4 regions of the Streptomyces sp. NPDC102462 genome follow, and region 2 is predicted to be linked to each of the others. Evidence: riboswitches for the same ligand, from Rfam matches in the RefSeq annotation. Region 2 holds a riboswitch; each other region holds the start of a gene.

Region 1 (7,220 bases), on a different contig from region 2:
AGGCGGTCGACCCGCGGCGGCTGCCCGAGTCGCTGCGGGTGCTGCGGGGCCGGGGCACCCCGGTGGTCCCGCACGGCGTCTCGCTCGGCCTCGGCGGGGCGGAGCTGCCCGACCCGGCGCGGCTGGCCCACCTGGCGGCCTGCGCTCAGGCGCTGGGGGCGCCCCTGGTCAGCGAGCACGTCGCCTTCACCCGGGCGGGCGGGCTGGAGAGCGGCCATCTGCTGCCGGTGCCGCGTACCCGGGCGGCGCTGGACGTCCTGGCCGAGAATGTCCGGATCGCCCAGCAGCAGCTGCCCGTGCCGCTGGCCCTGGAGAACATCGCGCCGCTCCTGGCCTGGCCCGGGGACGAGCTGACGGAGGCGCAGTTCCTCACCGAGCTGGTCGAGCGGACCGGGGTGCTGCTGCTGGTCGACGTGGCCAACCTGCACACCGCCCGGGTCAACCTCGGCGTCGACCCGGTGGCGGTGCTGGACGCGCTGCCGCTGGAACACCTGGCGTACGTCCATGTCGCGGGCGGAGTGCTGCGCGACGGCCTGTGGCACGACACCCACACCCACCCGGTGACCGGACCGGTGCTGGACGTCCTCGCAGAACTCGCCCGCCGCACCGACCCGCCCGGGGTGCTGCTGGAGCGGGACGGCAGTTACCCGCGCGACGACGAACTCGCCGCCGAACTCGCCGCCATCCGGCGGACCGTACGGGAGGCCCGCGATGCCCGCTGAGCCCCCGGCGGCCGGGGCAGGGGCCGCGCGCGAGGAACTGGCGCGGCGCCAGGCCGAGTTGCTGGCCGCCCTGGTCGCGGGCGGCCCGGCCCCGGAGGGCTTCGACCCGGACCGGCTGCGGGTGCAGGAGAGTGCGCTGCTGGACAAGCGGCGCAGGGTGGTGGCGGCCCATCTGCCGGACGTGGCCGAGGCGTTGGGGGAGCAGATTCCCCGGCTCTTCGCCGGGTACGCCGAGGGACGGCCGCGCCCGCCGGGCGGGCCGCACGCCGACGCGGCGGCCTTCACGGCGCACCTGCGCGCTCGCGGCCTGCTGCCCCGGGGCACAGGGCCGCGCCGGTGGGCCCGCCTACTGCGCCGCCTGCGGCCGGGGCGCTGAGAGCCCGCGTCCGGCGGCGGTCTCGAATGTGCGGACTCCTGGAAGCGACCGCCGCGCTGTTCATCGCCCTGTGGGTCGGCGAGGGAGCGGATGCACAAGCAATCGCTCCTCCGCTGGCATACGCGGCCGGACCGAGCCACCAGGAAACGGAAGGCGGCAGGGGGCTTTCTGAAAGGGCGGGAGACGCGTGTGCGGGGCTTTCCGCCCTCCGCCCGCTTCAAACCTGTCTCCCGCGTGTGCCGACTCACCATCCGAATGATGGACGCAAGCCTCCGGACTCGCGGCCATCCCCTTACGCTGGCCCGTGCAGCTGGTTCGCCCCGTCCGCCAGGCGGGATGCGTCGTAAGAGGGAACCCGGTGGGAATCCGGGACTGCCCCGCAGCGGTGAGCGGGAACGACCGCCGTCATACGCACTGGATCCGACGTACCGGGTCTGGGAAGCGACGGCCAGTAGGTGTCCTCCGGACAAGGAGGGCGTGCCCGTGAGTCCGAAGACCTGCCACCTGCCCGTGTGCGGACCACTCCGCGCGCGGACATCCCGGTGACCTCGTGGGCGGGTCGGCGTACATACCGGGCGGACGACCGCGCCATGCCGCGCGAGGTCGCCTCCGCCTGGTTCCGTCACCCCTTCGCGCTCTCGTCCCGTCGCCGGGACCTCAGGGAATCATCTCGCGAAGGAGATCTCCGTGACCACCAAGTCCGCAGCCGCGGCAGCACGGGCCACCGTGTACGGCTACCCCCGCCAGGGACAGAGCCGGGAACTGAAGAAGGCCATCGAGGGCTACTGGCAGGGCCGCGTCACCGCGAACGCCCTCCAGGGCACCGCCGCCGAGCTACGCCGTACGAACTGGCGGCAGCTCGCCGAGGCAGGCATCCACGAGGTCCCGACCGGCGACTTCTCGTACTACGACCACGTCCTGGACACCACCGTCATGGTGGGTGCGATCCCCACGCGGCACCGGGCCGCCGTCGAAGCCGACAGCCTCGACGGCTACTTCGCCATGGCCCGCGGCACCCAGGATGCCGCGCCACTGGAGATGACCAAGTGGTTCGACACCAACTACCACTACCTGGTCCCCGAACTCGGCCCGGACACAGTGTTCGCCGCCGATACGACCAAGCAGGTCGCCGAGCTGAAGGAAGCCCTGGCGCTGGGCCTCACGGCCCGGCCCGTCGTGGTCGGTCCGGTCACCTACCTCCTGCTGGCCAAGCCCGCGCCCGGCGTACCCGCCGACTTCGAGCCAATCACCCTGCTGGACCGCCTGCTCCCGGTGTACGCCGAGACGCTCGCCGACCTCTGCGCGGCCGGCGCGGAATGGGTGCAACTCGACGAACCCGCCCTGGTCCAGGACCGCACACGGGCCGAACTCAACGCAGCCGCCCGGGCCTACCGGGACCTCGGCACTCTCACCGACCGGCCCAGGCTGCTGGTCGCCTCCTACTTCGACCGGCTCGGCGAGGCCCTGCCCGTCCTCGCCCAGGCGCCGGTGGAGGGTCTGGCCCTGGACTTCACCGAGGCCGGCGCCGCCAACCTCGACGACCTCGCGGCGGTCGGCGGACTGCCCGGCAAGCGGCTGGTCGCCGGCGTCGTCAACGGACGCAACATCTGGGTGAACGACCTGGAGAAGTCACTGTCCACACTCGGCACTCTGCTGGGCCTGGCGGACCGGGTCGACGTGGCCGCCTCATGCTCCCTGCTGCACGTCCCTCTCGACGCCGCCGTCGAACGCGGCATCGAACCGCAGATCCTGCGCTGGCTCGCCTTCGCGCAGCAGAAAACCGCCGAGATCGTCACCCTCGCAAAGGGCCTCGCCCAGGGCACCGACACCATCGCCGCCGAACTGGCCGCCAACCGCGCCGATCTGGCCTCCCGGGCAGGCTCACCGATCACCAACGACCCCGCCGTACGGGCCCGGGCCGCCGCGGTCACCGACACCGACACGCGCCGCTCGCAGCCGTACACCGCACGCGCCGGCGCCCAGCGTGCCCGCCTCGGGCTGCCGCTGCTGCCGACCACGACCATCGGTTCCTTCCCGCAGACCGCCGAACTGCGCACCGCCCGCGCCGACCTGCGCGCCGGACGGATCAGCACGTCCGGCTACGAGGAGCGCATCAAGGCGGAGATCGGCGAGGTGATCGCCTTCCAGGAGAAGGCGGGCCTCGACGTCCTGGTGCACGGCGAGTCCGAACGCAACGACATGGTCCAGTACTTCGCCGAGCAGCTCACCGGCTACCTCGCCACGCAGCACGGCTGGGTCCAGTCCTACGGCACCCGCTACGTCCGCCCGCCGATCCTCGCCGGTGACATCTCGCGGCCCGAGCCGATGACGGTGCGCTGGACGACGTACGCCCAATCCCTGACCTCACGGCCGGTCAAGGGCATGCTCACCGGGCCGGTCACCATGCTCGCCTGGTCCTTCGTCCGCGACGACCAGCCCCTCGCCGACACCGCACGGCAGGTTGCCCTCGCCCTGCGCGACGAAGTGAACGACCTGGAGGCATCGGGCACTTCGGTGATCCAGGTGGACGAGCCGGCGCTGCGTGAGACGCTGCCCTTGCGGGCCGCCGACCGCGCCGCGTATCTGGCGTGGGCAACGGAGGCGTTCCGGCTCACCACGAGCGCCGTACGGCCCGGCACCCAGATCCACACCCACATGTGCTACGCCGAGTTCGGCGACATCGTCCAGGCCATCGACGACCTCGACGCCGACGTCATCAGCCTGGAAGCCGCCCGCTCCCACATGCAGGTCGCCCGCGAACTCGCCGCCCACGGCTACCCGCGCGAGGCCGGACCAGGCGTCTACGACATCCACTCTCCCCGCGTGCCGAGCGCAGTCGAGGCAGCCACCCTGCTGCGGAAGGGACTTGAGGCGATCCCCGCCGAGCGGCTGTGGGTCAACCCCGACTGCGGGCTGAAGACCCGTGGCTGGCCCGAGACCCGCGCCTCGCTGGAGAACCTTGTGACTGCGGCTCGCGCCCTTCGAGGGGAACTCTCCGCGGCCTCAGGCTGACATCCGTCCGCCGGGGGAGGGAGTATCGTCGCCCGCTCCCTCCCTCCGGCGCCGACCTGCCAACCCTGACACTGCCGGCTGATCCGGCCCCGCACAGGAGTCCAGGGACCGGATCAGCGCGTGCCGAGACCCGTCGCCCTCATCGTCGCCGGCAACGGCATCCCGGCGGCGGTCACGGCCACCGCAACTCGGCGCCGACCGGGACGGCCCGCGCCGACGAGCAGGCAGGACAGCGGGGAGTCCTCGTCCAAGGCTCACGTCATCCGAAGAGGCTCCGCCCTGGCCGGTTCTGGGGCGCAGTGGGCGCGGCGGTAGGCCAGTGGGGACAGGCCGAGGTGGGTGTGGAAGTGCTTGCGCAGCGCGACGGGGTTCCCGAAGCCACAGGCTGTGGCGATCCGCGCGACGGTCAGGTCGCTGGATTCCAGCATGCCGCGTGCCTGGTTCAGACGGCTTTGCAGCAGCCATTGGAGGGGGCTTGTGCCCACCTCGGCACGGAACCGTCGGGTGAACGTGCGCTCACTCATGTGGGCGTGGCGGGCCATGTCCTGCAGCGTGAGCGGCTCGGCCAGCCGGCCGAGTGCCCACTGGCGGGTGGCCGAGGTGGAACGGTCGGCATCCTTCGGCACCGGATACTCGATGAACTGTGCCTGTCCGCCTTCGCGCCATGGAGCCACCACGCATCGTCGCGCTGCGGAGGTGGCCACGGCCGCGCCGTGGTCCCTGCGGACCAGATGGATGAACAGGTCGATGCCGGCAGCCCCGCCGGCAGCTGTCAGGACGCGTCCGTTGTCGACGAACAGCACGTCCGGATCCACCTCCACGTCGGGGAACAGCCGGGTGAACTGGTCGCACAGCGCCCAATGGGTGGTGGCCCGCAGTCCGTCCAGCAGGCCGGCCGCCGCGAGCAGGAACGCCGATGTGCACAGGCTGACGATGCGGGTTTCAGATCCGATTCGGGAGAAGGCCGCGGCCAGCCGGGCGGGCAGCTCGCCGGTGGCGAGCAGGTGTTCGTCGGGCTCCTGGGTGGCGATCACTACGGTGTCCGCACCGTCCAGGAGCGATTCGTCATCGTCGACGACGATCCGCAAGCCCTCGCTCGTACGGACCGGCCGGCCGCCGAGCGAGCAGGTCGTCACGGAATAGAGCCGTGCCCCGGTCGGATCGGTGGCCTCGTTGAGCACCCGGGCCGCGATGCCCAGGTCCATGGGCATGACCCCGTCGAGGGCGAGAACGGCGACACGATGTGGCATGGCTGGAATGGTACGACAGGTGGCTGCCCGGCCACTCACGACGTCCCTGGGAGTCGGCGAGGCTGAAGCACATGCCCGGGGCCTTTGGCCCCGGGCTGAAGAACATGCGAAGCAGATATGAGCGAGGAACGTATGAGCGAGCAGACGATGCGCGCCGTCACCGTCAAGGAGTTCGGTGGACCGGAAGTGCTGACCGCCGGCCGGGTCGCGCGCCCCGAGCCGCTGCCGACCGAGGTGCTGGTACGCGTGCACGCCGCCGGAATCAACCCCGTGGACTGGAAGACCCGTGCGGGCCACGGCATGGCCGGGCTGCAGACGCTGCCGTTGATCCTCGGCTGGGACGTTTCCGGCGTCGTCGAGGAGGTCGGCTTCGGTGTGACCACGCTCGCACCTGGCGACGAGGTCTATGCCATGCCGTGGTTCCCGCGCCCGGCCGGCGCTTACGCCGAGTTCGTCACGGCACCGTCCCGCCAGTTCGCCCGCAAGCCGGTCTCGCTCTCGCATGTCGAGGCCGCGGCTCTGCCGCTCGCGGCGCTCACCGCCTGGCAGGCCCTGGTCGACACGGCGCGCGTCACCGACGGGCAGCGGGTGCTGGTACACGCCGCGGCCGGTGGTGTCGGGCACTTGGCGGTGCAGTTCGCCAAACACCTTGGCGCCGAGGTGATTGCGACCGCCCGCGAGCCCCGGCACACCTGGCTCAGGGAACTGGGCGCGGACGAGACGATCGACTACACCCGGCAGCGGTTCGAGGAGGCCACCGGCGAGGTCGATGTCGTCATCGACCTGATCGGCGCCGCAGATGACACCGACGTGCGATCGGTGCCGGTGACCCGGCCCGGCGGCCTGATCGTCTCCGTCCCGGGCGGTGTCTCGGACGGCCTGGCCGCCGCGGCCGGACAGGCGGGTGTGCGCACCAGCCCGCTGCTGGTCGAGCCGGACGCCGCCGCTCTGACGTCCATCGCCGACCTGGTCGACTCCGGCAGGGTCCGGGTCGAGGTCGAACGCAGCTTCGCCCTGGAACAGGCCGCCGAGGCGCACCGGCTGGGGGAGACCAACCGCACCCGCGGCAAGCTCGTGCTGGAGGTGGCGCAGTGACGTCGACGACCGCACTCGTGGTCGGGGGCACCGGTGCCATGGGCAGCCGGGTCGTCCGGGCCTTGGCCGCGCGGACCGGCACCGTCGTGCGGGTGCTGACCCGCGACCCGTCGTCGGACCGGGCCCGTGCCCTCGTCGAGAACACCCCCGGTGACATTCGGCCGGTCCGCGGTGACCTGGACGACGAGCGGTCCCTGAAGGCCGTCTTCCAAGGTGTCGACCAGGTCTTCTGCAATACCGACTTCTTCGCCACCGCCAGCCCTCGACAGGAGCACGCACAGGGGCTACGGGCCCTGCGCGCGGCACAGCAGGCCGGGGTGGACCGGTTCGTCTGGTCGTCACTGGACAACGCCGCCGTCCTCACCGACGGGCGTATCCCGGTCCCGCACTACGACGCGAAGGCCGCGGTGGAGGCCCACATCGCGCTGGAGCGCTCCGAAGAGGCTATGCGGCAGGAGACCGACGGCTGGTACTCGCGGCACGTCGCCGTCCTGGTGACCGCGCCATACTTCGAAAACCTCTACAGCCTGGCCCCGCAGCCGGCCCGGCTGCCCGACGGACGTGAGGGCCTTGTGTTCGCCCTGCCACTCGGCGAGGCCGGCCGCTGGCCCTTGATCGCGCTGGAGGACATCGCCTTCTTCGCCCGCCACCAGCTCGACCACTGGGACGACTGGGGTGGCCGGACTTTGCGCATCGCCGCCGACGCCCTCACCGGTGACCAGATCGCGGCGGCGTTCGAGAAGGCGACCGGTGTGCCGAGCGTCT
Region 2 (7,220 bases):
TCGGCCGTCTGGGACCTGCGGGTCAGATCGCCGAGGACGATGACGTCCGGGTCGCGGTCGGCGACGGTCTCCCAGTTGATCTGGGGCCACTCTTCGTGGGTGCCGGAGAACACGTTCGACGCGCCGACGGCCCGGGTGATGGCGCCGGGGGCGCCGCAGCAGCCGGCCAGGTAGGGCGACTGGGAGTTGGCGAACCAGTACATGAGCGAGACGCCGGAGGCGTCGAGGCCGTCGGTGGCCGCCCGCACCCGCTCCTTCAGACGTGCGACGAGCCGGTCTCCGCGTTCGTCGACGCCGAACGCGCGGGCCAGGTCGCGTATCTCGCCGTACACGGTGTCGAGGGTGAGCGGGGCGCTGCGGGAGCCGTCGCCGCCGCTGTCGTTGTCCTTTCCGGCGGCGCAGTCGGACGGGGAGACGTACGTGGGCACGCCCAGCTTCTCGAACTGCTCGCGGGTGGCGACGCCGCCCTGGCCGAGGGTGGAGACGAAAGACGCGGTGACGAAGTCGGGTTCGGCGTCGAGCACCTTCTCGAAGGAGGGGTTGTTCTCGGCGAGCCGGGGCACGGACGCGTTGGCCTTCTCCAGGCCCTTCATCACCGGGTCGGTCCAGGTGGCGGTGCCGGCGAGACGGTCCCCGAGACCGAGGGAGAGCAGGATCTCGGTACTGCCCTGGTTGAGGGAGACGGCGTGTTCGGGGGCCGACGCCAGGGTGACCGGATGGCCGCAGTTGTCGATCGTGCGGGGGTAACCGGCGGCGGAACGGCCGGAGTCGGGGGCGGATCCGCCGGGGCCGCCGCACGCGGTCAGCAGCAGCGCCGGGGTGAGCAACAGCAGGGCGGGACGGCACGGGGAACGGAACACGGGCCTGCCTCGGGTGTCGGGGCTCGTACGCGGAGCCTGGCCTACGGACGTCCTCCGCGCACGGGGCGCGGAGGTGCCAGCAGGTCTTCGGACTCGGGTTCGTCCGGACGGGGCGCCTTCCCGGTACGGCCCCGCACCGGCCTCGCGGCCGGCCCGAACCCCTCCCAGTGGCTTGGTGTGCCCTGCCCGTCCCCCTCACCGCTGCGCGTCAGTTCCGGATTCGCACCGGATTCCCTGGCCTCGGATGTGGCACGACTGGCCCGGCCAGGCTACCAAGATCGCCCGGCCGCCAGGACCCGGCCCCGTCCCCGGGCCGAGCGCCCGCGTCCGCCACGTCGGCCATGCCGGCATCGGTGTGCCGGGCCGCCTGCTGACACCCGGCGCTCCGGCCCGGGTGGGACGTCGTGCCTCACCCCGGTCCGTCCTCCGGGTCCACGGGCGGGGTCCCGGCGCAGATCCACTCGTGCACGACGGCCGGGGACAGTCCGCCGTCGGCGGCTATGACGTGCTCGGGCACGCCGGTGAGCCAGGCGGCGAGCACGGCCCGGCGCAGGTCGGCGGCGCGGGTGGCGAGGCCGGTCCGGTAGGCGTCCGCGGAGCCGACGACGAGCTTGGGTGCGTCCTCCGCCAGGCGCCGGGCGGCGCGGCGGACGGTGCGGCGTGCGCTCTGGGTTTCGAGGTCGTTCATGCCGCCGCCTCCCGTGCCGTGCCGAGCGGGCCGTGGTCCGGATGCCGGTACGCATCCCGCACTCCGGGCTCCGGGACGAGCCGCGCGATGAGCCGTTCCAGGCGACGGACAGGGTCACCGCTGCGGCAGACACGGGCGGGCACGGCGCCGTCGCGCGCCGCCGACAGCCCACGGGACATCGGCAGTCCACGCGGCAGCGTCAGATCGCGCCACAGACCCCGACTGCCGGCGGCCCAACACCGCGGTGGGGCGGTCGTGTCGAGGCCACGGGCACCCGCGGCGCCGGACAAGCCGCTGCCCGGCACCACGCAGGAGGCGGCACCGGCGGCGCGGCAGAGGGCGGGGCCGAAGGTGGTCGGGTTCGCCATGGGTACCTCCCCTTCCCCGTCGCGGCGGGGCAGGTCGAGGGCATGGCAGCCGCCGTGCGGGGCGGGGGGCTACCGGGTGCCCGAGGAGCGGGGGGACATGGGGATGCGGGGCCTCGCGCGGCCCGGACTACTGCTGCTGCGATCCATGTCGCTCACCTCCTCCTCGGTCGGCGTGCACCCGGTCCTCCGGGCTTCCGGCACCCCTCCATAGTTGCACAGCGACGCAAATTCTGCTCACCCGCGGGGAGCAGGCCCGCCGTCGATTCCAGGCCCCGCGCCGGCCCCCTCACTAAACTGTCACGCACGCGACGGCATCCGGCTCCGCCCTCGGCTCCGGTGCCGCGTACCCGTCCAGGAGGACGGCCGTCCCCGCCCGGCCGGCTCCCGCCCATCGACCCGGCCGGGGTCTTCGTCGACTGATCGGGATGCGGGTGCACGACGTGCCGCCAGAGCCGACCGGTCCCGCACCGTCCGGGGCCGTGTCCATGACCGGACAGACCGCGTGCGGCGCGGGTCCGCGCAGCCCGCTGCGCACCTTCCTGCGGACCGAGACCGGCAGCGCCGCCGTGCTGCTCGGCGCGGTGATCGTGGCCCTCGTCTGGGCCAACGTCTCCCCCGGCGGCTATGCGTCGTGGTGGCGGACGGACATGTCGCTCACGATCGGTTCGGCCGATCTCTCCCTGGAGCTGCGCGAGTGGGTGAACAGCGGCCTGATGACGCTGTTCTTCTTCGTCGTGGGTCTGGAGGCCCGCCGCGAGGTCGACGTGGGGGAACTGCGCGAGCGGCGCCGCGTCGTGCTGTCCGTGGTCGCCGGGGTCAGCGGCATGCTCGTCCCGGTCGCGATCTACCTCGGCTTCAACGCCGGACTGGACTCGGCGCAGGGCTGGGGCGCCGCCATGTCCACCGACACGGCCTTCGCCCTGGGCATGCTCGCCGTGCTCGGTTCCCGGCTGCCGGGCGGTCTGCGGGTCTTCCTGCTCACCGTCGCGGTCACCGACGACCTCGTGGCGCTGGTCGTCATCGCCCTCGCCTACAGCGGCACGGTCAGCCTCACCGCGCTGGGCGTCGCGCTCGGCGTCCTCGCCCTGCTTCTCGCACTGCGCGCGGCCGGGGTCCGGATCACCGGCGTGTACGCGGTCCTGGGGGTGGCCCTGTGGGGCGCGCTGCTGCGGTCGGGGGTGGACCCGGTGGTCAGCGGCCTGGTCATGGGGCTGCTGACGTACGCGCATCCGGCCGAGCGGCACGCCCTGGAGCGGGTCACCCGGCTGTTCCGGGGGTTTCGGGAACAGCCGACGCCGGAACTGGAACGCACCCTGCGCCGCGGTCTGGCCTCCGCCCTCTCGCCCAACGAGCGGCTGCAGCGGATGATCCACCCGTGGACGAGCCATGTCATCGTGCCGCTGTTCGCGCTGGCCAACGCGGGCCTGACGATCAGCGCCGACCGGATCGCGGCGGCGTTCACCTCACCCGTCACGCTGGGCATCGTCTGCGGCTACGTCCTGGGCAAACCGGCCGGCATCCTGGGCGCCACCTGGCTGGCGGCGCGGGTGAGCCGGGGCCGGCTGCGCCCGGCGGTGGGCTGGGGCGCGGTCGCCGTGGGCGGCAGCCTCGCCGGTGTGGGCTTCACGGTGGCGCTGCTGATCGCCACGCTCGCCTTCCACGGGCAGCGGCTGGAACAGGCGAAGGCCGGCATTCTGGCGGCCGTCGTGCTGTCCTGTCTGATCTCGTGGGTCCTGACGCGGGCCATCGCCCTGCTGCCCGCGCGCCGGCGGACCCGGGCGCTGCTGGGCGAGGGGCAGCCGATCGTCGATCTGAGCGATCCCGTCGACGCGGCGCGCGACCATGTGCGCGGCCCGCTCGACGCTCCGGTGACCCTGGTCGAGTACGGCGACTACGAATGCCCGTACTGCGGACGGGCGGAGCCGGTGGTACGCGCGTTGCTGGCCGAGTTCGGCGACGACCTGCGCTACGTCTGGCGGCATCTGCCCCTCACGGACGTCCATCCCGACGCGCAGCTCGCCGCCGAGGCCGTGGAGGCGGCGGCGTCGCAGGGCCGCTACTGGGAGCTGCACGACGTCCTGATCAGCCACCAGGGGAGCCTCCAGGTGAAGGACCTCCTGGAGCACGCCGAGCGGATCGGGCTCGACATGACGGCGTTCCGCCGCGACCTGCGGGCGCGGGCCGGCGCGGAACGGGTGGCCGAGGACGTGGAGTCGGCCGATCTGAGCGGGGTCTCGGGCACGCCGACGTTCTTCGTCAACGGCCGGCGGCACCACGGCGCGTACGACGTCGCCTCACTGTCACTGGCGGTACGCACGGCCCGGGACCGGGCATCGCTGTCAGACCCGGCCCCGTAGCCCCGGCACCCGGCGCCGTACGGCCCGGGTCATCCCGCCAGAAAACTCAGCCGGACCTGCCGGTTCGGGTTGTCCCGGTTGGTGTCCACCAGGCACACGGACTGCCATGTTCCCAGTTCCAGGCGGCCGTGCAGCACGGGCAGCGTGGAGTGCGGGGGGACGATCGCGGGGAGGACGTGGTCGCGGCCGTGGCCGGGGCTGCCGTGCCGGTGCTGCCAGCGGTCGTCCGCGGGCAGCAGGGTGTGCAGGGCAGCGAGCAGGTCCTCGTCGCTGCCGGCGCCGGTCTCGATGACGGCGATCCCCGCGGTGGCGTGCGGCACGAAGATGTTGAGGAGGCCGTCGCGGCCGGCCGCCGTCTCCCGCAGGAAGGCCTCGCAGTCACCGGTGAGGTCGACGACCCGCTCCCGGGAGCCGGTGGCGACGTTCAGCACGCGCGTGGTGAAGGCATCTGACATGCCACCATCCTCGCGCATGCGGCAGGGTTCCGGCCGTCGCCCGGCCGCTGGTACGCGGGTCCGCTCTCCGAGGCGCCGTTGACCGCCGCGGCGCCGACTGGCTACGGTCGCCCGCATGCAGCGTTCAGCCCTGCTCACCACGCGCGGTCACATCGACCTGCTGCGGGTGGCCTCCGCCGCGTGTCGCCGCGGCCGCTGACGCCCTCGCTCCCGCGCGTTCATCTGCGCGCCGCACTCCTGCCGTTGCGTTCCGCCCGGTCCTGACACGGCGACGCCGAGGCACACCCCACTCCCCTTCTGCCCGTGGAGCACCCATGACCCTCGGCCAGGCCCCGCCCGGCCGCCCCGAGGACGCCCAGGTGATCGAGGCCGGGGAGTCCCTGGGCCTGTCCCGGTGGGGACGCGTGCGGCACGTCGTACGGCCGGGCGCACTGCCCGGCGTGCTCACCGGGCTGCGCCACCGCCTCGGCCTCGCCCGGCTGCGAAAGGCCGCCGCTGCGACGGCGACCGACGTTCACCGACCGGTGACCGGCCAGGCGGTCCATGTCGCCGGACTCACCCGCCGCTTCGACGGCCGTGCCGTGCTCGACGATCTGTACCTCGACGTCCGGCCGGGCGAGTTCGTCGCGCTGCTCGGGCGCAGCGGCAGCGGCAAGTCCACGCTGCTGCGCGTCCTCGCCGGATTCGACCGGGACATCGAGGGCACCGTCCTGGTGCCGCGGCGCCGGGCGATCGCGTTCCAGGCGGCCGGGCCGATGCCGTGGAAGCGGGTGTGGCGCACTGTCCTGCTCGGGCTTGCGGGCAGGGGCGGACGGCCGGTCGCAGGGCGGGCGTCGGACGAGGTCGGGCCTGGCCACCGGGCCGCCGCCCGGCCGAAGACGCGGTCCGGTGGCCAGTCCCGGCCCGCCTCGCTGGCCCGCGCGCTGGTGCGCGATCCGGATCTGCTGCTGCTCGACGAGCCGTTCGGCGCGCTGGACGCGCTCACCCGTATCGCGGCCCAGCGGCTGGTCGAGGAGGTGTGGCGGCGCCGCGGCCGCACCGTGCTGCTGGTCACCCATGACGTCGAGGAGGCCGTGCTGCTCGCCGATCGCGTCCTCGTCATGGACGGCGGCGTCATCGCGCACGAGCGGCGGATCGATCTCGGCCGGCCGCGTGACACCTCCGATCCCCGGTTCGCGGAGTTGTGCGCCGGCCTGCTGAAGCGACTCGCCGTCAGCACCGCCACCGAAGCCGGCTGACCTCCGCGCAACGACCCGGACCCGCCCCGCGCCCCCGCTGCCGCGCCCCGGATTCCCCGTGCCGCCGCCGCGCTCCTGGCGGACCTGACCGTAGGGCCGCACCGGTTCCCGCTGTCCGGCGCGCGGGAAGATCCCCGGCCACGGTGCTGTTGGCAGGAACGTGAACAACGAGCGCGAGGTCGAGGTTGTCGTCACGGGCGCTGGACAGGCCGGTCTGTCCAGCGCCTATCACCTGCGGCGCACCGGTTTCGCGCCGGACCGCGACTTCGTGGTCCTCGACCACTCCCCCGCGCCGGGCGGCGCCTGGCAGTTCCGCTGGCCGTCGCTGACGTACGGCAAGGTGCACGGGATGCACTCGCTGCCGGGCATGGAGCTGACCGACGCCGATCCGGCGCGGCCGTCGGCGGAGGTCATCGGCGCCTACTTCGACGCCTACGAGCGGGCGTTCGACCTGCGGGTGCGGCGGCCGGTGGACGTCCGCGCGGTGCGTGAGGGCACCGACGGGCGGCTGCTCGTGGAGACCTCGGACGGCACCTGGTCCACACGCGCCCTGATCAACGCCACCGGCACCTGGGACCGGCCGTTCTGGCCGCGCTACCCGGGACAGGAGACCTTCCGGGGACGGCAGTTGCACACCGCCCAGTACGCGGGGCCCGAGGAGTTCGCCGGGCAGCGGGTGGTCGTGGTGGGCGGCGGCGCGTCCGGCACTCAGCACCTCCTGGAGATCGCGCCGTACGCGGCGGCCACCACCTGGGTCACCCGGCGGCCGCCGGTCTTCCGGGAGGGTCCGTTCGACGAGGGTGCGGGCCGGTCCGCGGTGGCCCTGGTCGAGGAGCGGGTGCGGCAGGGGCTGCCGCCCCGGAGTGTGGTCTCGGTCACCGGACTGCCGCTCAACGACGCGATCCGGCAGGGGCTGCGGGACGGCGTCCTGGACCGGCGGCCGATGTTCGACCGGATCACCCCGGACGGGGTCCAGTGGCTGGGATCCCCCGGGCTGGGCGGGGAGCGGCACGTCGAGGCCGATGTGATCCTGTGGGCGACCGGGTTCCGGGCCGCCCTCGACCATCTGGCACCGCTGCGGCTGCGCGCCCCGGGTGGCGGTATCCAGGTCGAGGGGACCCGCGTGGCCGCCGATCCGCGGATCCACCTGGTCGGTTACGGCCCGTCGGCGAGCACCATCGGCGCCAACCGGGCGGGGCGCGCCGCCGTGCGGGACATCAGACGACTGCTGGCCGCGCAGCCTCTCGCCGCGTG
Region 3 (7,220 bases), on a different contig from region 2:
CCGTCTTCTTGCCGGTGCCGATGTTCTGCAGCATGGTCTGCAGGACCTGGGCCTTCTCGACCTGGCCCCAGCCGGGGGCCATCGGGACGAACCAGTTGGACTCGGCCGCGGTGGCGGGTACGGCGGTCGCCGGGTCGTCCTTCAGGGTGGCGAGGTCCGTCTTGTTGTTGGGCAGGTTGCCCTTGGCCATCAGGCCCTTCTGGCCCTCCGGGCCGGTGAAGGCGTTGATCCACTCGGCGGCGACGGCCTGGGCCTTGGACTTCACCGGGATGGCGAGGTCGGAGCCGCCGAGGAAGACCGGCATGTTCTTGCCGGACGGGCCGGGCATCACGAAGTTCTCAAGGTTGTCCTTGAGCTTGCCGGTCTTGTCGTTCTTCGGGTCCGCCGAGGTCGCACCCTCCCAGGCGGCGCCGAAGATCATGCCGGACTTGCCCTGGCCGTAGACGATGTAACGGTCGGACTCGTCCTTGGTCTTGTCGCCGTGCATGTAACGGTCGACGACGTTCTTGAACTCCGTGAGGCCCTTGACGGACTCGGGCGAGGAGAGGTTGCCCTTCCACTGGCCGCCCTCCTCCTTGGCGATGGAGCCGCCGGCGTCGTAGACGAAGGACATGGCCGCGTACCAGTCGCGGGTGGGCTGGTACCAGGCGCTGAACTTGTCGCCCTGCTTCTTCTGGATCTTGTCCAGGGCGGAGGTCAGCTCGGCGTAGGTCTTCGGGGGTGTCTTGACGCCGACCGAAGCGGCCACGTCCTTGCGCCAGTTGGCGACCCGGCCGCCGGCGTAGTACGGCACGCCGTAGGACTTGCCCTCGTATGTCACGGAGGCCTTGAGGCCGTCGAGCCAGGCGGCGGAGTTGTCGTACTGGGCGGGGTCGATGGGGGCGAAGGCACCCTTGACCATGTAGCCCAGCATCTCGGTGTTGCCCATCTCGACCACGTCGGGGGCGTTGTCCGTGGCGAGGACGGCGTCCAGCTTGGTGTTCTTGTCCGGCCAGCCGTAGTACTCGTGCTTGATCTTGATGCCGGGGTGCTTCTTCTGCACGGCGGCGTCGGCGGCCTTCACCAGATCGGGCCAGTTGTTCTGGGCGTCGACGGTGAGCCAGACGGTCAGCTCCTTGGCGTCCGCCCCCTTGCTCGAACCGCCGTCGTCCTTGCTGTCGCTGCCGCACGCCGCGATGGAGACGACCATGCCCGCGATACCGATCGCGGCTATCAGCCTGCGCTTCACGCCACCCTCCTCAGGGATGCCACAAACCCCCCTGCCTCCCCGCGGCGCGCGTCAGCGCTGTGTACCGCCCATGGGGCCGGGACCTGGACCAATGGTGTAGACCAGTACGGGGAGCTTGGCCCAGACCAATAGAGCTGTCAAGGCGTTCACGCAGGCTCCAGGCGTCCGTGATGCGACCGAGATATGCAGAGACCTTTCATTCCGCAAGCGACAGATCGGACGGACCACTTCGGCCGTATCGAGGCCTCCCGAAGGGGCCCTATGGACTAGACCAACGGGGGTCGCGACGGTATACAGAGGAGATCACGGACCGTTCGGGTGGCCTCCCGTCACACGAAGCCGTGCCACGATGTGACCCGTGGCCGATGGGATGTCGGTCGCTTTCGGCACCCGGAGCCGGGAAGGCAGAACATGAGCACCGACGTCAGCAGTGCGGAGAACGAGGGTGGGACGACCGTCCGTACCGCGCGCGTGCCCAAGTACTACCGCCTGAAGAAGCACCTGCTCGACATGACGGAGACGCTCCCGCCGGGCACACCGGTTCCGCCGGAGCGCACGCTCGCCGCCGAGTTCGACACCTCGCGCACCACCGTCCGCCAGGCCCTGCAGGAGCTGGTGGTCGAGGGCCGGCTGGAACGGATCCAGGGCAAAGGCACGTTCGTCGCCAAACCGAAGGTCTCCCAGGCGCTGCAACTCACCTCCTACACCGAGGACATGCGCGCCCAGGGTCTGGAGCCGACCTCACAGCTGCTGGACATCGGGTACATCACCGCGGACGACCGGCTCGCGGAACTGCTCGACATCACGGCCGGCGGCCGGGTGCTGCGCATCGAGCGGCTGCGCATGGCCAACGGCGAGCCGATGGCCATCGAGACCACGCATCTGTCCGCCAAGCGCTTCCCGGCGCTGCGCCGCAGCCTCGTCAAGTACACGTCCCTGTACACCGCCCTCGCCGAGGTGTACGACGTCCGTCTCGCCGAGGCCGAGGAGACCATCGAGACCTCGCTGGCCACCCCGCGCGAGGCGGGCCTGCTCGGCACGGACGTGGGCCTGCCGATGCTGATGCTCTCCCGGCACTCGCTGGACGAGGACGGCAACCCGGTGGAGTGGGTGCGGTCGGTCTACCGCGGGGACCGCTACAAGTTCGTCGCGCGGCTGAAGCGCCCGCAGGACTAGGCGGCCCGGCCCTTGGGCCCTGCCGGTCGCGATCGTCGTCCTGGACGCGTTGCGGGTGTGCATGCGGCACCTCAGCCGCCCGGCGCCGGCCACCCTGGGCCAGGCGCCCTGCGCCGCCTCGGAGATCACCGCCCAGAACGGGCCGATCCTCGCGCGAGCCGCGACGGGAGACGGCGCGGCATGCGGCCGGCGGACCGCATGGGCTGCCCGGACCGCCCTGGTCTGTACGGCAGTTGGCGGGCGGGTCGGCCCGCGAACGCCCTGTCGCGCCCATCCGGAAGCGACCTCCCGAGGCGGCACCGTCCCGCCGGGAATTCCGAGCGGATGCGCACGGACCGCCAGGAACCGGACCCCGGCGAGGGCTTGCGCCGTCACCGAGAGCGCCGTTTGCGACCGAAATACGGATGGGTACTTCCGATTCATCGGCACCGTCACCTACATTGCCTGCGCGTTACAACAGGTGATCGGTGAGGGGACGGAGCCCAGACATGCCAGACGCGTCCGAAGTGAAACCACCGGTGGTCACACCGGTACGGGTGGTGATCGCCCTGTGCCTCGTCGCACCGTTCGTGGCGATGCTCTGGGTCGGCTCCTACGCCAAGATCGACCCCACGTTCATCGGGATCCCGTTCTTCTACTGGTACCAGATGCTGTGGGTGCTGCTCTCCACCGCGCTGACGATGATCGCCTACAAGCTGTGGCAGCGTGACCAGCGCGCCCGCCGGACCCAGGGCGGAGGTGGCGCGCGATGAACGACGGCGTCAACGGCGTCGCGCTCGGCGTCTTCGTCTTCTTCTTCCTGGCCGTCACGGTCATGGGCTTCCTGGCCGCACGCTGGCGCAAGGCCGAGAACGAGCACAGCCTCGACGAATGGGGCCTGGGCGGCCGGTCGTTCGGCACCTGGATCACCTGGTTCCTGCTCGGCGGCGACCTGTACACGGCCTACACCTTCGTCGCCGTCCCGGCGGCGATCTACGCGGCGGGCGCGGCCGGGTTCTTCGCCGTGCCCTACACGATCCTCGTCTATCCGCTGATCTTCACCTTCCTGCCCCGCCTGTGGTCGGTCTCGCACCGGCACGGCTACGTGACGACCTCGGACTTCGTGCGCGGCCGGTTCGGCTCCAAGGGGCTGTCGCTGGCGGTGGCGCTGACCGGCATCCTCGCCACGATGCCCTACATCGCGCTCCAACTGGTCGGCATCCAGGCGGTCCTCGACGTGATGGGCGTGGGCGGCGGCGAGAACACCAACTGGTTCGTCAAGGACCTGCCGCTGCTGCTCGCCTTCGGTGTACTGGCCGCGTACACCTACTCCTCCGGCCTGAGGGCACCCGCGCTGATCGCGTTCGTCAAGGACACGCTGATCTACATCGTGATCGCGGTGGCGATCATCTACATCCCGATCAAGCTGGGCGGGTTCGACGACATCTTCGCCAAGGCCGGCGACGCCTTCGCCCAGACCAATCCGGCGACGGGCGCGCCGCGCGGGGCGCTCGCCCCGCCGGAGGCGGGCCAGTGGACGTACGCCACGCTGGCCCTCGGCTCCGCGCTCGCGCTGTTCATGTACCCGCACTCGATCACCGCGACGCTGTCCTCGCGCAGCCGTGAGGTGATCCGCCGCAACACCACGATCCTGCCGCTGTACTCCCTGATGCTCGGCCTGCTCGGACTGCTCGGCTTCATGGCGATCGCGGCCGGGGTCAAGGTCTCCAACGGCCAGCTGGCCATCCCCCAGCTGTTCGAGGACATGTTCCCCGACTGGTTCGCGGGTGTGGCGTTCGCGGCGATCGGCATCGGCGCGCTGGTGCCCGCGGCCATCATGTCCATCGCGGCCGCGAACCTGTTCACCCGCAACATCTACAAGGACTTCATCAACCCGCACGCGACGGCCCATCAGGAGACCCGGGTCTCCAAGATCGTGTCGCTGCTGGTGAAGGTGGGCGCGCTGGTCTTCGTGCTGACCATGGACAAGACGGTCGCCATCAACTTCCAGCTGCTGGGCGGCATCTGGATCCTGCAGACCTTCCCGGCCCTGGTCGGCGGCCTGTTCACCCGCTGGTTCCACCGCTGGGCACTGCTCGCGGGCTGGGCGGTCGGCATGGTGTACGGCACGGTCGCCGCCTACGGGGTGGCCTCACCGACGCAGAAGCACTTCGGTGGCTCGGCCAAGGAGATCCCCGGGATCGGTGAGATCGGCTACATCGGCATGACGGCGTTCGTGCTCAACGTCCTCGTCACCGTCGTCCTGACCTTCGTCCTGAAGGCCCTGAAGGCTCCCGAGGGCGTGGACGAGACGAGCCCGCAGGACTACACGGCCGACGCGGGCGACGCGGGCGTCCAGGTGGAGCTTCCGCCCGCGACGGCGGGCGCCGGGCACTGACGGCACGCCCCGCACGGGCGCCGGGCACTGAAAACACGCCCCCGCACAGGCGCCGGGCACCCGCGGGAGCAACCGCGCACGCCCCGCGACGGGCCGCCGATGCCGAACCCGGCAACGGCGGCCCGTTGACGTACGACACAACATCTGGGGGTGCCACCACGGCCCGGCACTAGATGTATGCTCATGTTCGCTGTCGCCGCAGGGGAATCCGGTGCGAATCCGGAACTGTCCCGCAACGGTGTACTCATGCGCGTATGCCCGCATACCCGCATGCAGGCTTCAGTCCGAGGACCTGCCGACGGCGCGCCCGGCCGTCCGGCCCGGGCGCTCTGACGTCCGGGCCTCGTGGAATGGGCCGGTGGACGCGACGCCGTGCGCGCTCGTGTGCTGCCCCCTGCCCTCCGCAAGGCCCCGTGCCGAGCGAGGGAGAGCCCCACGTGACCATCGCGCCAGCCGACCCGGCTTCAGCCGCCCAGGCGACCGCGGCCCCGGTGGAGACCGACGGCCCCGGTGCCGCGCTGCTGCGGACCCTGACCGAGCTGACCGCCGACCTCCCCGACGCCGACCCCGGCCGGGTCGCCGCCGCAGCGCTGCGCGGCCGGTCCGCGCGGTCCGACGCCGCTGCCGTCGCGGAGCTTCGGGAACTGGCCACCGAGGCGGCCGCCGGCCTGATCTCGGAGGACCCCGCCTACTCCCGGCTGGCCGCCCGGCTGCTGACCCTGTCCATCCGCGCCGAGGCCGCCACACAAGGCGTCACCTCGTTCACCGGGTCGATCGCCGTGGGGCACCGGGAAGGGCTCATCGCCGACCGCACCGCCGCCTTCGTACGGCGGCACGCCGAGCGGCTGGACGCGCTGATCGACACCGCGGCGGACGACCGCTTCGGCTACTTCGGGCTGCGCACGCTGCACAGCCGCTATCTGCTCCGGCACCCCCTGACCCGCCAAGTCATCGAGACGCCCCAGCACTTCATGCTGCGGGTGGCCGCCGGCCTCGCCGACGGTGATGCCGATGTCCTCTCCGGGGGAGACCCCATGCACGCCGTGGACGAGGTGGCCGCGCTCTACCGGCTGATGAGCCGCCTCGACTACCTGCCCTCCTCCCCCACGCTCTTCAACTCCGGCACCCGCCACCCGCAGATGTCGTCCTGCTACCTGCTCGACTCCCCCAAGGACGAGCTGGACTCCATCTACGACCGCTACCACCAGGTAGCCCGCCTCTCCAAGCACGCCGGCGGCATCGGCATCGCCTACTCCCGCATCCGCTCCCGCGGTTCGCTGATCCGCGGCACCAACGGGCACTCCAACGGCATCGTGCCGTTCCTGAAGACCCTTGACGCCTCCGTGGCCGCCGTGAACCAGGGCGGCCGGCGCAAGGGCGCCGCGGCGGTCTACCTGGAGACCTGGCACTCGGACATCGAGGAGTTCCTGGAGCTGCGCGACAACACCGGTGAGGACGCGCGCCGTACGCACAACCTCAACCTCGCCCACTGGATCCCGGACGAGTTCATGCGCCGGGTCGACGCCGACGGGCAGTGGTCGCTGTTCTCCCCGTCGGACGTGCCGGAGCTGGTCGACCTGTGGGGCGCGGAGTTCGACGCCGCCTACCGCGCGGCGGAGGCGGCCGGGCTCGCGAAGAAGACCATCCCGGCCCGTGACCTCTACGGCCGTATGATGCGCACCCTCGCGCAGACCGGCAACGGCTGGATGACCTTCAAGGACGCGGCCAACCGCACCGCCAACCAGACGGCCGAGCCGGGCCGTGTCGTGCACTCCTCCAACCTCTGCACGGAGATCCTGGAGGTCACCGACGACGGCGAGACCGCGGTCTGCAACCTGGGCTCGGTCAACCTCGGCGCGTTCGTGAGCGGCGGGGGCATCGACTGGGAGCGGCTGGACGAGACGGTCCGCACCGCCGTGACCTTCCTGGACCGGGTCGTCGACATCAACTTCTATCCGACCGAGCAGGCGGGCCGCTCCAACGCCAGGTGGCGGCCGGTGGGCCTCGGCGTGATGGGCCTCCAGGACGTCTTCTTCAAGCTGCGCCTGCCCTTCGACTCCCCCGAGGCGCGGGCCCTGTCCACCAGGATCGCCGAGCGCATCATGCTCGCCGCCTACGAGGCGTCCGCCGACCTCGCCGAGCGCAACGCGCCGCTGCCCGCCTGGGAGGAGACCCGTACGGCGCGGGGTGTCCTGCACCCCGACCACTACGGCGTCGAGTTCACCTGGCCCGAGCGCTGGGCGGCGCTGCGGGCGCGGATCGCGACGACCGGCCTGCGCAACAGCCTGCTGCTCGCCGTCGCGCCCACCGCGACCATCGCGTCCATCGCCGGTGTCTACGAGTGCATCGAGCCCCAGGTCTCCAACCTCTTCAAGCGCGAGACCCTGTCCGGTGAATTCCTCCAGGTCAACTCGTATCTGGTGCGGGACCTCAAGGAGC
Region 4 (7,220 bases), on a different contig from region 2:
GGCTCGTGACCGGCGGTGACGGCCTGTCGTACCACGTGGCGCACGGCCTCGAAGCGCTCGCCTGGGCGGACATCGCGTTCGTCCCCGGCTACCGGTTCCCGGACCGGGACGACCCGCCGCGGGCCGTGGTCGACGCGCTGATCGCCGCCCACGACCGGGGGGCGCGGCTCGCCGCGATCTCCACCGGCGCCTTCGCGCTCGCCGCCACCGGTCTGCTCGACGGCAAACGCGCCACCACGCACTGGCACTACACCCGGGCGCTGGCCGCCCGGCATCCGCTGGTCCGGGTCGACGAGAACGTGCTGTTCGTCGACGAGGGTGACATGCTGACGTCGGCGGGCGCGGCCTCCGGCATCGACCTGTGCCTGCACATCCTGCGCCGCGACCTCGGGGTGGCCGCGTCCCATCACGCGGCCCGGCGGCTGGTCGCGGCGCCCTATCGCAGCGGCGGTCAGGCACAGTACGTGCCGCGCAGTGTGCCCGAGCCGCTCGGCGAGCGGTTCGCCGCGACCCGCGAATGGGCACTGCACCGCCTCGGCGATCCCCTCACCCTCGAAGTGCTCGCCCGGCACGCGGCGGTCTCGCCGCGCACCTTCTCGCGGCGCTTCGTGGAGGACACCGGGTACACGCCGATGCAGTGGGTCCTGCGCGCCCGCATCGACCTCGCCCGTGAACTGCTCGAACGTTCGCAGCGGAGCGTGGAGCAGATCGCCGCCGACGTCGGTCTGGGCACGGGCACCAATCTGCGGCTGCACTTCCAGCGCATCCTCGGCACCACGCCGAGTGAATACCGGCGCACCTTCACCCAGGGCGAATAGGTCCCCGAAGCCGCGTGGCGTGATCCTTTCGAACCATGGCACTCGCGCCGCTTTTGGCGGCGGACGCCGCCCGGGAGGCTGAGGGTGAACGGAAGGGACACCATTCATGACTCGCATCGCCGTCAACGGATTCGGCCGCATCGGACGCAATGTGCTGCGCGCACTGCTGGAGCGCGACAGCGACCTCGATGTCGTCGCCGTCAACGACCTCACGGAACCCACGGTCCTCGCGCGGCTGCTCGCCTACGACACCACGGCCGGCCGGCTCGGCCGGCCCGTGACCGTCGACGGGGACGTCCTCGTCGTCGACGGGCGGCGCATCAGGGTGCTCGCGGAACGCGAGCCGGAGCGCCTGCCCTGGGCCGAACTCGGCGTGGACATCGTGCTGGAGGCGACCGGCCGCTTCACATCGGCCAAGGCCGCCGGCGCCCACCTCGCCGCGGGCGCGAGGAAGGTGCTCGTCAGCGCGCCGTCGGACGGCGCCGACGTGACGCTCGCGTTCGGCGTGAACAACGACGCGTACGACCCGGCCGCGCACACCATCGTCTCGAACGCCTCCTGCACGACCAACGCGCTCGCTCCGCTCGCCGCGGTGCTCGACGGACTCGCCGGCATCGAGCACGGCTTCATGACGACGGTGCACGCCTATACGCAGGAGCAGAACCTGCAGGACGGCCCGCACCGCGACGCCCGCCGTGCCCGCGCCGCGGCCGTGAACATCGTGCCGACCACGACGGGTGCCGCGAAGGCGATCGGTCTCGTGCTGCCGAACCTCGACGGCAAGCTGTCGGGCGACTCGATCCGGGTGCCGGTGCCGGTGGGCTCGATCGTCGAACTCAACACGACCGTCGCCCGCGAGGTGACCCGTGAGGACGTGCTCGCGGCGTACCTGGCCGCGGCGCGGGGGCCGCTCGCCGGCATCCTCGAATACTCGGACGACGCGCTCGTCTCGTCCGACATCACGGGCAACCCGGCCTCGTCCGTCTTCGACTCGGCTCTCACCCGCGTCGACGGCCGGCACATCAAGGTGGTCGCCTGGTACGACAACGAGTGGGGCTTCTCGAACCGGGTGATCGACACCCTCGAACTCCTCGCCGCCGGCTGACCGGCGTCACAGTCCGACGGCGTCCCACAGGGGCGCGGTGTTCCCGGCGGCAGGAGGAATGCCGTGACCAGCCGAGTGTTCCTCGTCTCCCCCGCCATGAGCGGGTCGCTGCGGCGGGCCGCCTTCGACGACGGCGCCCCGATCGAGGAGGGCGGCGCGCGCCGGGCCCGCGCGGCGGCCGGTTCGCTGCCCCCTGCGGGCCGTGTTCTGACCTCGCCGAGCCTGCGCTGCCGGGAGACGGCCGCGGCGCTCGGCCTGAACGCCCTTGCGGCGCCGGAGCTGGCCGGTCTCGACGTGGGGCGCTGGCGGGGCCGCACCCTGGACGAGGTGGGCGCCGCCGATCCGGAGGCGGTCGCCCGCTGGCTCGGCGACCCGGACGCCGCGCCGCACGGCGGCGAGTCGGTGCGGGACCTGTGCGGACGGATCGCGCGCTGGCTGGCCGGCGTCGCGGACACCGGCCGTACCCTCGCCGTGGTCGAGCCTGAGGTGGTGCGGGCGGCGGTCGTCCATGCGCTGGACATGCCCGTCACGGCGTTCTGGCGCCTTGACGTTCCCCCGCTGACGGCGACCGAACTGAGCGGCCGGTCCGGCCGCTGGAACCTGCGGCTCGGCCACTCACCGGCCGCCCCGGACACCTGAGCGCTCCGCGGTATGCGCTGCTATGTGTCGTCGGTCGTGACCTCCGCCTCCCCTCGTCACCGTTGTGGGCTGATTCCCGCCACGGTCAGGGCCAGCAGCCGGTCCGCCTCGCCTGCGGGATCGGGATGGTGCTCCGTGGCCAGGGCGATCCCGGTGACCAGTGTGACCAGGTCGGCGACCGTCACGTCCGGTGTCACGGCACCGTCTTGGGCGGCGCGGCGCAGCAGCGGGTCGACGGCCTCGGCGAGCCTGGCCGCGCAGGCGTCGACGTGCCCCTCGTCCGGGTCGCCCGCCGGCTCCTGGGTGAGCACGGCCGCCATCCCCCGGGCGGATGCGGCGTACGCCGTGAGGGCGGCCAGCCACTCCAGCAGCGCGGCCCGGCTGTCGGCGGCACCGGCCAGGTCACGGGCGCGGGCGCACAGGTGCTCGATCCGTTCGTGGAACACCGCTTGCAGGAGGGCGCCGCGGCTGGGGAAGTGCCGGCGGACGGTGGCCGAGCCGACCCCCGCCGTGCGGGCGATCTGTTCCAGGGACGCGTCGGCGCCGTGCGCGGCGACCTCCTCCTCGGCCACCGCGAGGATGCGCGCGTAGTTGCGCCGGGCGTCCGCACGCTGGACGGGCATGGTGTCACCTCGGAGGTTGCTAAATGGCGGGGCCCTCCGTATCTTACCGGAGGAGAAGCGGCGGGCCCCGCCGTTTAATCCATGGGCAGCATTGGAGAAGCATCGTGCCGACCGATCCCGCACCCGTCCTGGTCACCGGCGCCACCGGCAGGCAGGGCGGCGCCACCGCCCGTGCCCTGCTCGCGGCGGGCGTTCCCGTCCGCGCACTCGTCCGCGACCCGGCGACCGACCGGGCGAAGGCCGTCGAAGCGCTCGGTGCCGAGCTGGTCACCGGCGACCTGGACGACCGCGACTCCGTGATCCGGGCCGCCGAAGGCGCCCGCGCCGTCTTCTCGGTGCAGATGCCCGACCTGAACGGACGTGGTTTCGAAGGGGAGTTCGCGCAGGCCGTCCATCTGATCGAGGGCGCGCTTGCCGCCGGCGTGCCGCAGTTCGTGCACACGTCGGTGTCGGGCGCCGGACAGCACACGCAGAGCCCTGGCTGGGCTCAGGGCCGCTGGGCCGCGATGGAGCCCTACTACTCCACGAAGACCGGGATCCAGGACCGCGTCCGTGCGGCGGGCTTCGAGCACTGGACGCTCATCAAGCCGGGCTTCTTCATGGAGAACTTCCTGCTCTCCGAGGCGTTCCTGTTCCCCCGTGGCGTCGAGGGCGGTCTGGTGAGCCTGGTGAAGCCGGACACCTGGCTGTCGCTGGTGGCGGTCGACGACATCGGCAGGGCGGCGGCCGCCGCCGTCGCCGCACCCGAGCGGTTCGACGGCGTGGAACTGGAACTGGCGAGCGACTATCTGACGATGCGCGACATCGCCAAGACGCTCTCCCGTGTCCTCGGAACGGAGTTGACCGCCCCCGACATGACCCTGGAGGAGGCCGTCGCCGCCGGGATGCCCGCCATGGGCACCGGGCACGACATGATGAACGAGACCGGCCAGCCGGCCCGCCCGGAATACGCACGTGCCCTCGGCATCCCGCTCACCGGCTTCGAGGAGTGGGCACGGCGGCACCTGCGCGCCTCGGCCTGACGCCGTTGCCGGGTACCGCCGCCGGAGGGCCCCGGACGGTTCCGGGGCCGTCGGCGGGCCGGGCGCACGGCTCGGGCGCGGCCTCAGTGCGCGGCCGGAACCGCCTTCGCGGTAGCGGCCGTTGCGGGCTTCGGGTGCAGCAGCCGCTCGGCCGACTCCGCGAAGAGCAGGCCGAATCCGCCCCACAGGACGGCCTGGACGGCCAGCGTGGACAGCCGGAACCGCCACAACAAGGTGGCCGGGAAGCCCGCCGGCACCTCGTCGACGACCGGCAGGAACGCATACGCCAGGCCGATCACCACGACGAAGGCGGTCACCGCCACGACGGTGGCGTACCACGGGCCGAGCCGGGACGCGAGCCGTCTGCCCAGGAGGGTGGCGGCGATCGCGAGGAGCACGCTGAGCAGCAGCATCAGGAAGTACAGGGCGGTCCGTCTGCCGATGGTGCCGGCGTCGCCCACCGACGGCGGGTTGGCCGGGTACTTCAGGAACGGCACGACGTACACGACGAGCAGCGCGCCGCCGGACAGCAGCAGCGCCGTCGCCCGCGGCCCGAACCGGCCGACGCGCCCGAGGGTGAAGCAGAAGGCGAGCGCGGCGATGCCGCCGAAGGCGACCCCGTGGACGAGGACACCGGTGGCGAGGCCGGCGGTGGACTGCACGGAGCGGGAGACGACCTCCGTGCCGTGCTCGTGGGCGTGGGCGTCCTCGAAGCCGATCGCCTTGTCGACGCTCGGCTCGCCGAGGAAGTAGGCCACGATCAGGGCGAGCACACCGGCCGCGAGGCCGGCGAGCATGCCCCGCAGGAGAAGGCCGCGTACGGTTGCGGAGTTCATGCGGGCTTCGTCCCCTCGCGTCAGTGGCAGGGGAAGCCGAGCAGATGGCGGGCGTCGTGCACCCATTCATGGACGCCCGTGCCGCTGAACACGGAGGTGGCGCCCTGCTCGGCGCCGACGAAGTAGAGCAGGATCAGCATCAGGATGCCGAAGAAGACCGCCCAGGGAGCTATCGCCTTCAGCGGCAGTGCGGCGGGAACGGAGGGGGTGGTGACTGACGGCCGGGCGACATGCTGCGCCATGGCGGACCTCCTTGGGGAGTTCGCGTCCCCTCTCGGTGGTGCACAGGACGACGGCCACGGGTCTGACTCACGAGCGCCTGGGGGCGCTCGCACACAGTGGCGCGACCGTGCCGGATTCCCACCGGCTTCCGTCGTACCGTCGTCGATGTCGCAGCGACCGTACCGCGTGCCGCGTGCGCGGCCAAGACCGCATCCGCCGCCACCCGACGGTCACCCTCCGGACGGGACGTCCTGACCCGTGCCGTGCGGCACCGGTGCGAGGGGCGGTGGGGCGAACACCAGGTCGGCCCGGTCCAGCGTGGCCGCGATGAGGTCGGCGTTTCGCTGGTCGGTGCCCAGCGACCACGCCCGGGCCTGTGCGAGGGGTTTGCCGTAGGCGACATGCCGCTGGATGAGCCGGTCCAGCCGTGTCTCCTCGTCGGTGGCGACGTACCACGTCTCGTCGAGGAGCGCCTTGACACCCGCCCAGGGGCCGTCGTCGAGCAGCAGATAGTTGCCCTCGGTGATGACCAGCGGCGTCACGGCCGGGACCGGGACGGCGCCGGCGACGGCCTCCTCGAACTCGCGGTGGAACCGCGGGGCGTAGACACACTCCCCCGTCGGTTCGCGCAGTCGGCGCAGCAGCGCCACGTACCCCGCGGCGTCGAAGGTGTCCGGTGCGCCCTTGCGCTGCCGGCGGCCGAGCCGTTCCAGTTCGCCGTTGGCCAGGTGGAACCCGTCCATGGGCACCACGACGGCCGTGTCCGGGCCGAGCGCGGCGGCCAGGTGCGAGGCCAGCGTGGACTTTCCGGAACCCGGTGCGCCGACGATGCCCAGCATCGCGCGCCGTCCGGACCCGGCGAGGGCCCGGGCCCGTGCGCACAGAACGGAGAAGGCCGGCACGTCAGGGGCACCGGCGGGGACGGTCGTGGGGGTCGTACCGTGGCGATCCATGCTCGGGCCTCAGGAGTCGAAGCGGCTTCGGGATGTCTCGATGTGGTGGAAGTAGCGGTGGGTCCAGGCGCACATGCCGTCGACGGTCGCCCTGAGGCCCTGGCCCGGCTCGGTGAGGGTGTACTCGACCCGCGGGGGCACGGTGGGGTACACGGTCCGCTCGACCAGGCCGTTGCGCTCCAGCATGCGCAGGTTCTGGGTGAGCATCTTGTGGCTGATGCCCTCGATCTCGTCCCGCAACTCGCTGAAACGCAGGGTGCGTTCGCCAAGGGACTCGATGATCAGGAACGCCCACTTGTTCGCGACGTCCGAGAAGATCTCGCGCGCCAGGGAGTCGGCGCGGGTGAGGTCCGCGTCATCGGGCGTGCCCTTGAGTTGTTTGGTCACCATGAGGTTCCCCAGTCACCGAAAAGTGCGTTCTTCCATGTCGGCGACCACTCTCCTACGGTTTCCGAGTAACCACAAGAGAGCACGAGCCGCTGTGGCCCCGGGCCGGCGGGCCTCGGGTTCGAAGGACGCAAGGAGACCGCACGCATGGCCATCACCCTCGTCAACCCCGGCGGACTGCCCGAGATCGACGTCTACCGGCAGGTGTCGGTGGCGTCCGGCTCGAAGCTGGTCTTCATCGCCGGTCAGGTCGCCTGGGACGCGGACGGCGTCACCGTCGGCAGGGACGACCTCGCCGCCCAGGTCGAGCAGTGCTATCTCAACGTCGGCACCGCCCTGGCCGCGGTCGGCGCCTCCTTCCAGGACGTGGCCAAGCTGAATGTGCACGTCGTGGACTGGACCGCCGACAGGATGCCGCAGCTGCTGGCGGGCATCGAACGGGCGGCGGCGCGCCTCGGCGTCACCCCCGCACCGCCCGCCACCCTGCTCGGCGTGGCGGCGCTCGACGTACCCGAGCACCTGGTCGAGGTGGAGGCCGTCGCGGTCCTCGACTGAGCCCGGGTCGTCAGCCGGCCTGGAGGACGAAGTCGTACTCGGCGTGCAGGTACGGCGTGT

The links. A riboswitch is a leader RNA that binds a small molecule or an ion and turns the genes downstream of it on or off. The one in region 2 is predicted to bind cobalamin.
Region 1: linked by a shared signal. The riboswitch ahead of metE (5-methyltetrahydropteroyltriglutamate--homocysteine S-methyltransferase) and the one ahead of ACIRFL_RS38460 (ABC transporter substrate-binding protein) in region 2 are both predicted to bind cobalamin.
Region 3: linked by a shared signal. The riboswitch ahead of ACIRFL_RS06955 (ribonucleoside-diphosphate reductase subunit alpha) and the one ahead of ACIRFL_RS38460 (ABC transporter substrate-binding protein) in region 2 are both predicted to bind cobalamin.
Region 4: linked by a shared signal. The riboswitch ahead of ACIRFL_RS28015 (CbtB-domain containing protein) and the one ahead of ACIRFL_RS38460 (ABC transporter substrate-binding protein) in region 2 are both predicted to bind cobalamin.

Annotation. Positions count from the first base shown of each region.
Region 1 covers NZ_JBIWKB010000063.1:36,729-43,948, forward strand. The annotation lists partial or broken gene ACIRFL_RS36115 (DUF692 domain-containing protein) at 1-1,098, shown strand, start outside; partial or broken gene ACIRFL_RS36120 (NADP oxidoreductase) at 1,099-1,235, shown strand; cobalamin riboswitch at 1,393-1,618, shown strand; gene metE (5-methyltetrahydropteroyltriglutamate--homocysteine S-methyltransferase) at 1,786-4,110, shown strand; gene ACIRFL_RS36130 (GlxA family transcriptional regulator) at 4,365-5,360, opposite strand; gene ACIRFL_RS36135 (NADP-dependent oxidoreductase) at 5,493-6,455, shown strand; gene ACIRFL_RS36140 (NmrA/HSCARG family protein) at 6,452-7,220, shown strand, end outside.
Region 2 covers NZ_JBIWKB010000075.1:3,934-11,153, forward strand. The annotation lists gene ACIRFL_RS38460 (ABC transporter substrate-binding protein) at 1-860, opposite strand, end outside; cobalamin riboswitch at 921-1,135, opposite strand; gene ACIRFL_RS38465 (hypothetical protein) at 1,270-1,548, opposite strand; gene ACIRFL_RS38470 (hypothetical protein) at 1,545-1,916, opposite strand; gene nhaA (Na+/H+ antiporter NhaA) at 2,402-4,273, shown strand; gene ACIRFL_RS38480 (secondary thiamine-phosphate synthase enzyme YjbQ) at 4,303-4,728, opposite strand; gene ACIRFL_RS38485 (putative leader peptide) at 4,844-4,927, shown strand; gene ACIRFL_RS38490 (ABC transporter ATP-binding protein) at 5,208-5,966, shown strand; gene ACIRFL_RS38495 (NAD(P)-binding domain-containing protein) at 6,127-7,220, shown strand, end outside.
Region 3 covers NZ_JBIWKB010000005.1:209,218-216,437, reverse strand. The annotation lists gene ACIRFL_RS06975 (extracellular solute-binding protein) at 1-1,228, opposite strand, end outside; gene ACIRFL_RS06970 (GntR family transcriptional regulator) at 1,640-2,404, shown strand; gene ACIRFL_RS06965 (DUF3311 domain-containing protein) at 2,893-3,156, shown strand; gene mctP (monocarboxylate uptake permease MctP) at 3,153-4,781, shown strand; cobalamin riboswitch at 4,948-5,070, shown strand; gene ACIRFL_RS06955 (ribonucleoside-diphosphate reductase subunit alpha) at 5,219-7,220, shown strand, end outside.
Region 4 covers NZ_JBIWKB010000037.1:46,110-53,329, forward strand. The annotation lists gene ACIRFL_RS27985 (GlxA family transcriptional regulator) at 1-818, shown strand, start outside; gene gap (type I glyceraldehyde-3-phosphate dehydrogenase) at 925-1,923, shown strand; gene ACIRFL_RS27995 (histidine phosphatase family protein) at 1,987-2,562, shown strand; gene ACIRFL_RS28000 (TetR/AcrR family transcriptional regulator) at 2,619-3,185, opposite strand; gene ACIRFL_RS28005 (NmrA/HSCARG family protein) at 3,290-4,207, shown strand; gene ACIRFL_RS28010 (CbtA family protein) at 4,291-5,043, opposite strand; gene ACIRFL_RS28015 (CbtB-domain containing protein) at 5,064-5,285, opposite strand; cobalamin riboswitch at 5,321-5,461, opposite strand; gene ACIRFL_RS28020 (nucleoside/nucleotide kinase family protein) at 5,496-6,218, opposite strand; gene ACIRFL_RS28025 (winged helix-turn-helix transcriptional regulator) at 6,228-6,608, opposite strand; gene ACIRFL_RS28030 (RidA family protein) at 6,753-7,160, shown strand; gene ACIRFL_RS28035 (dioxygenase) at 7,171-7,220, opposite strand, start outside.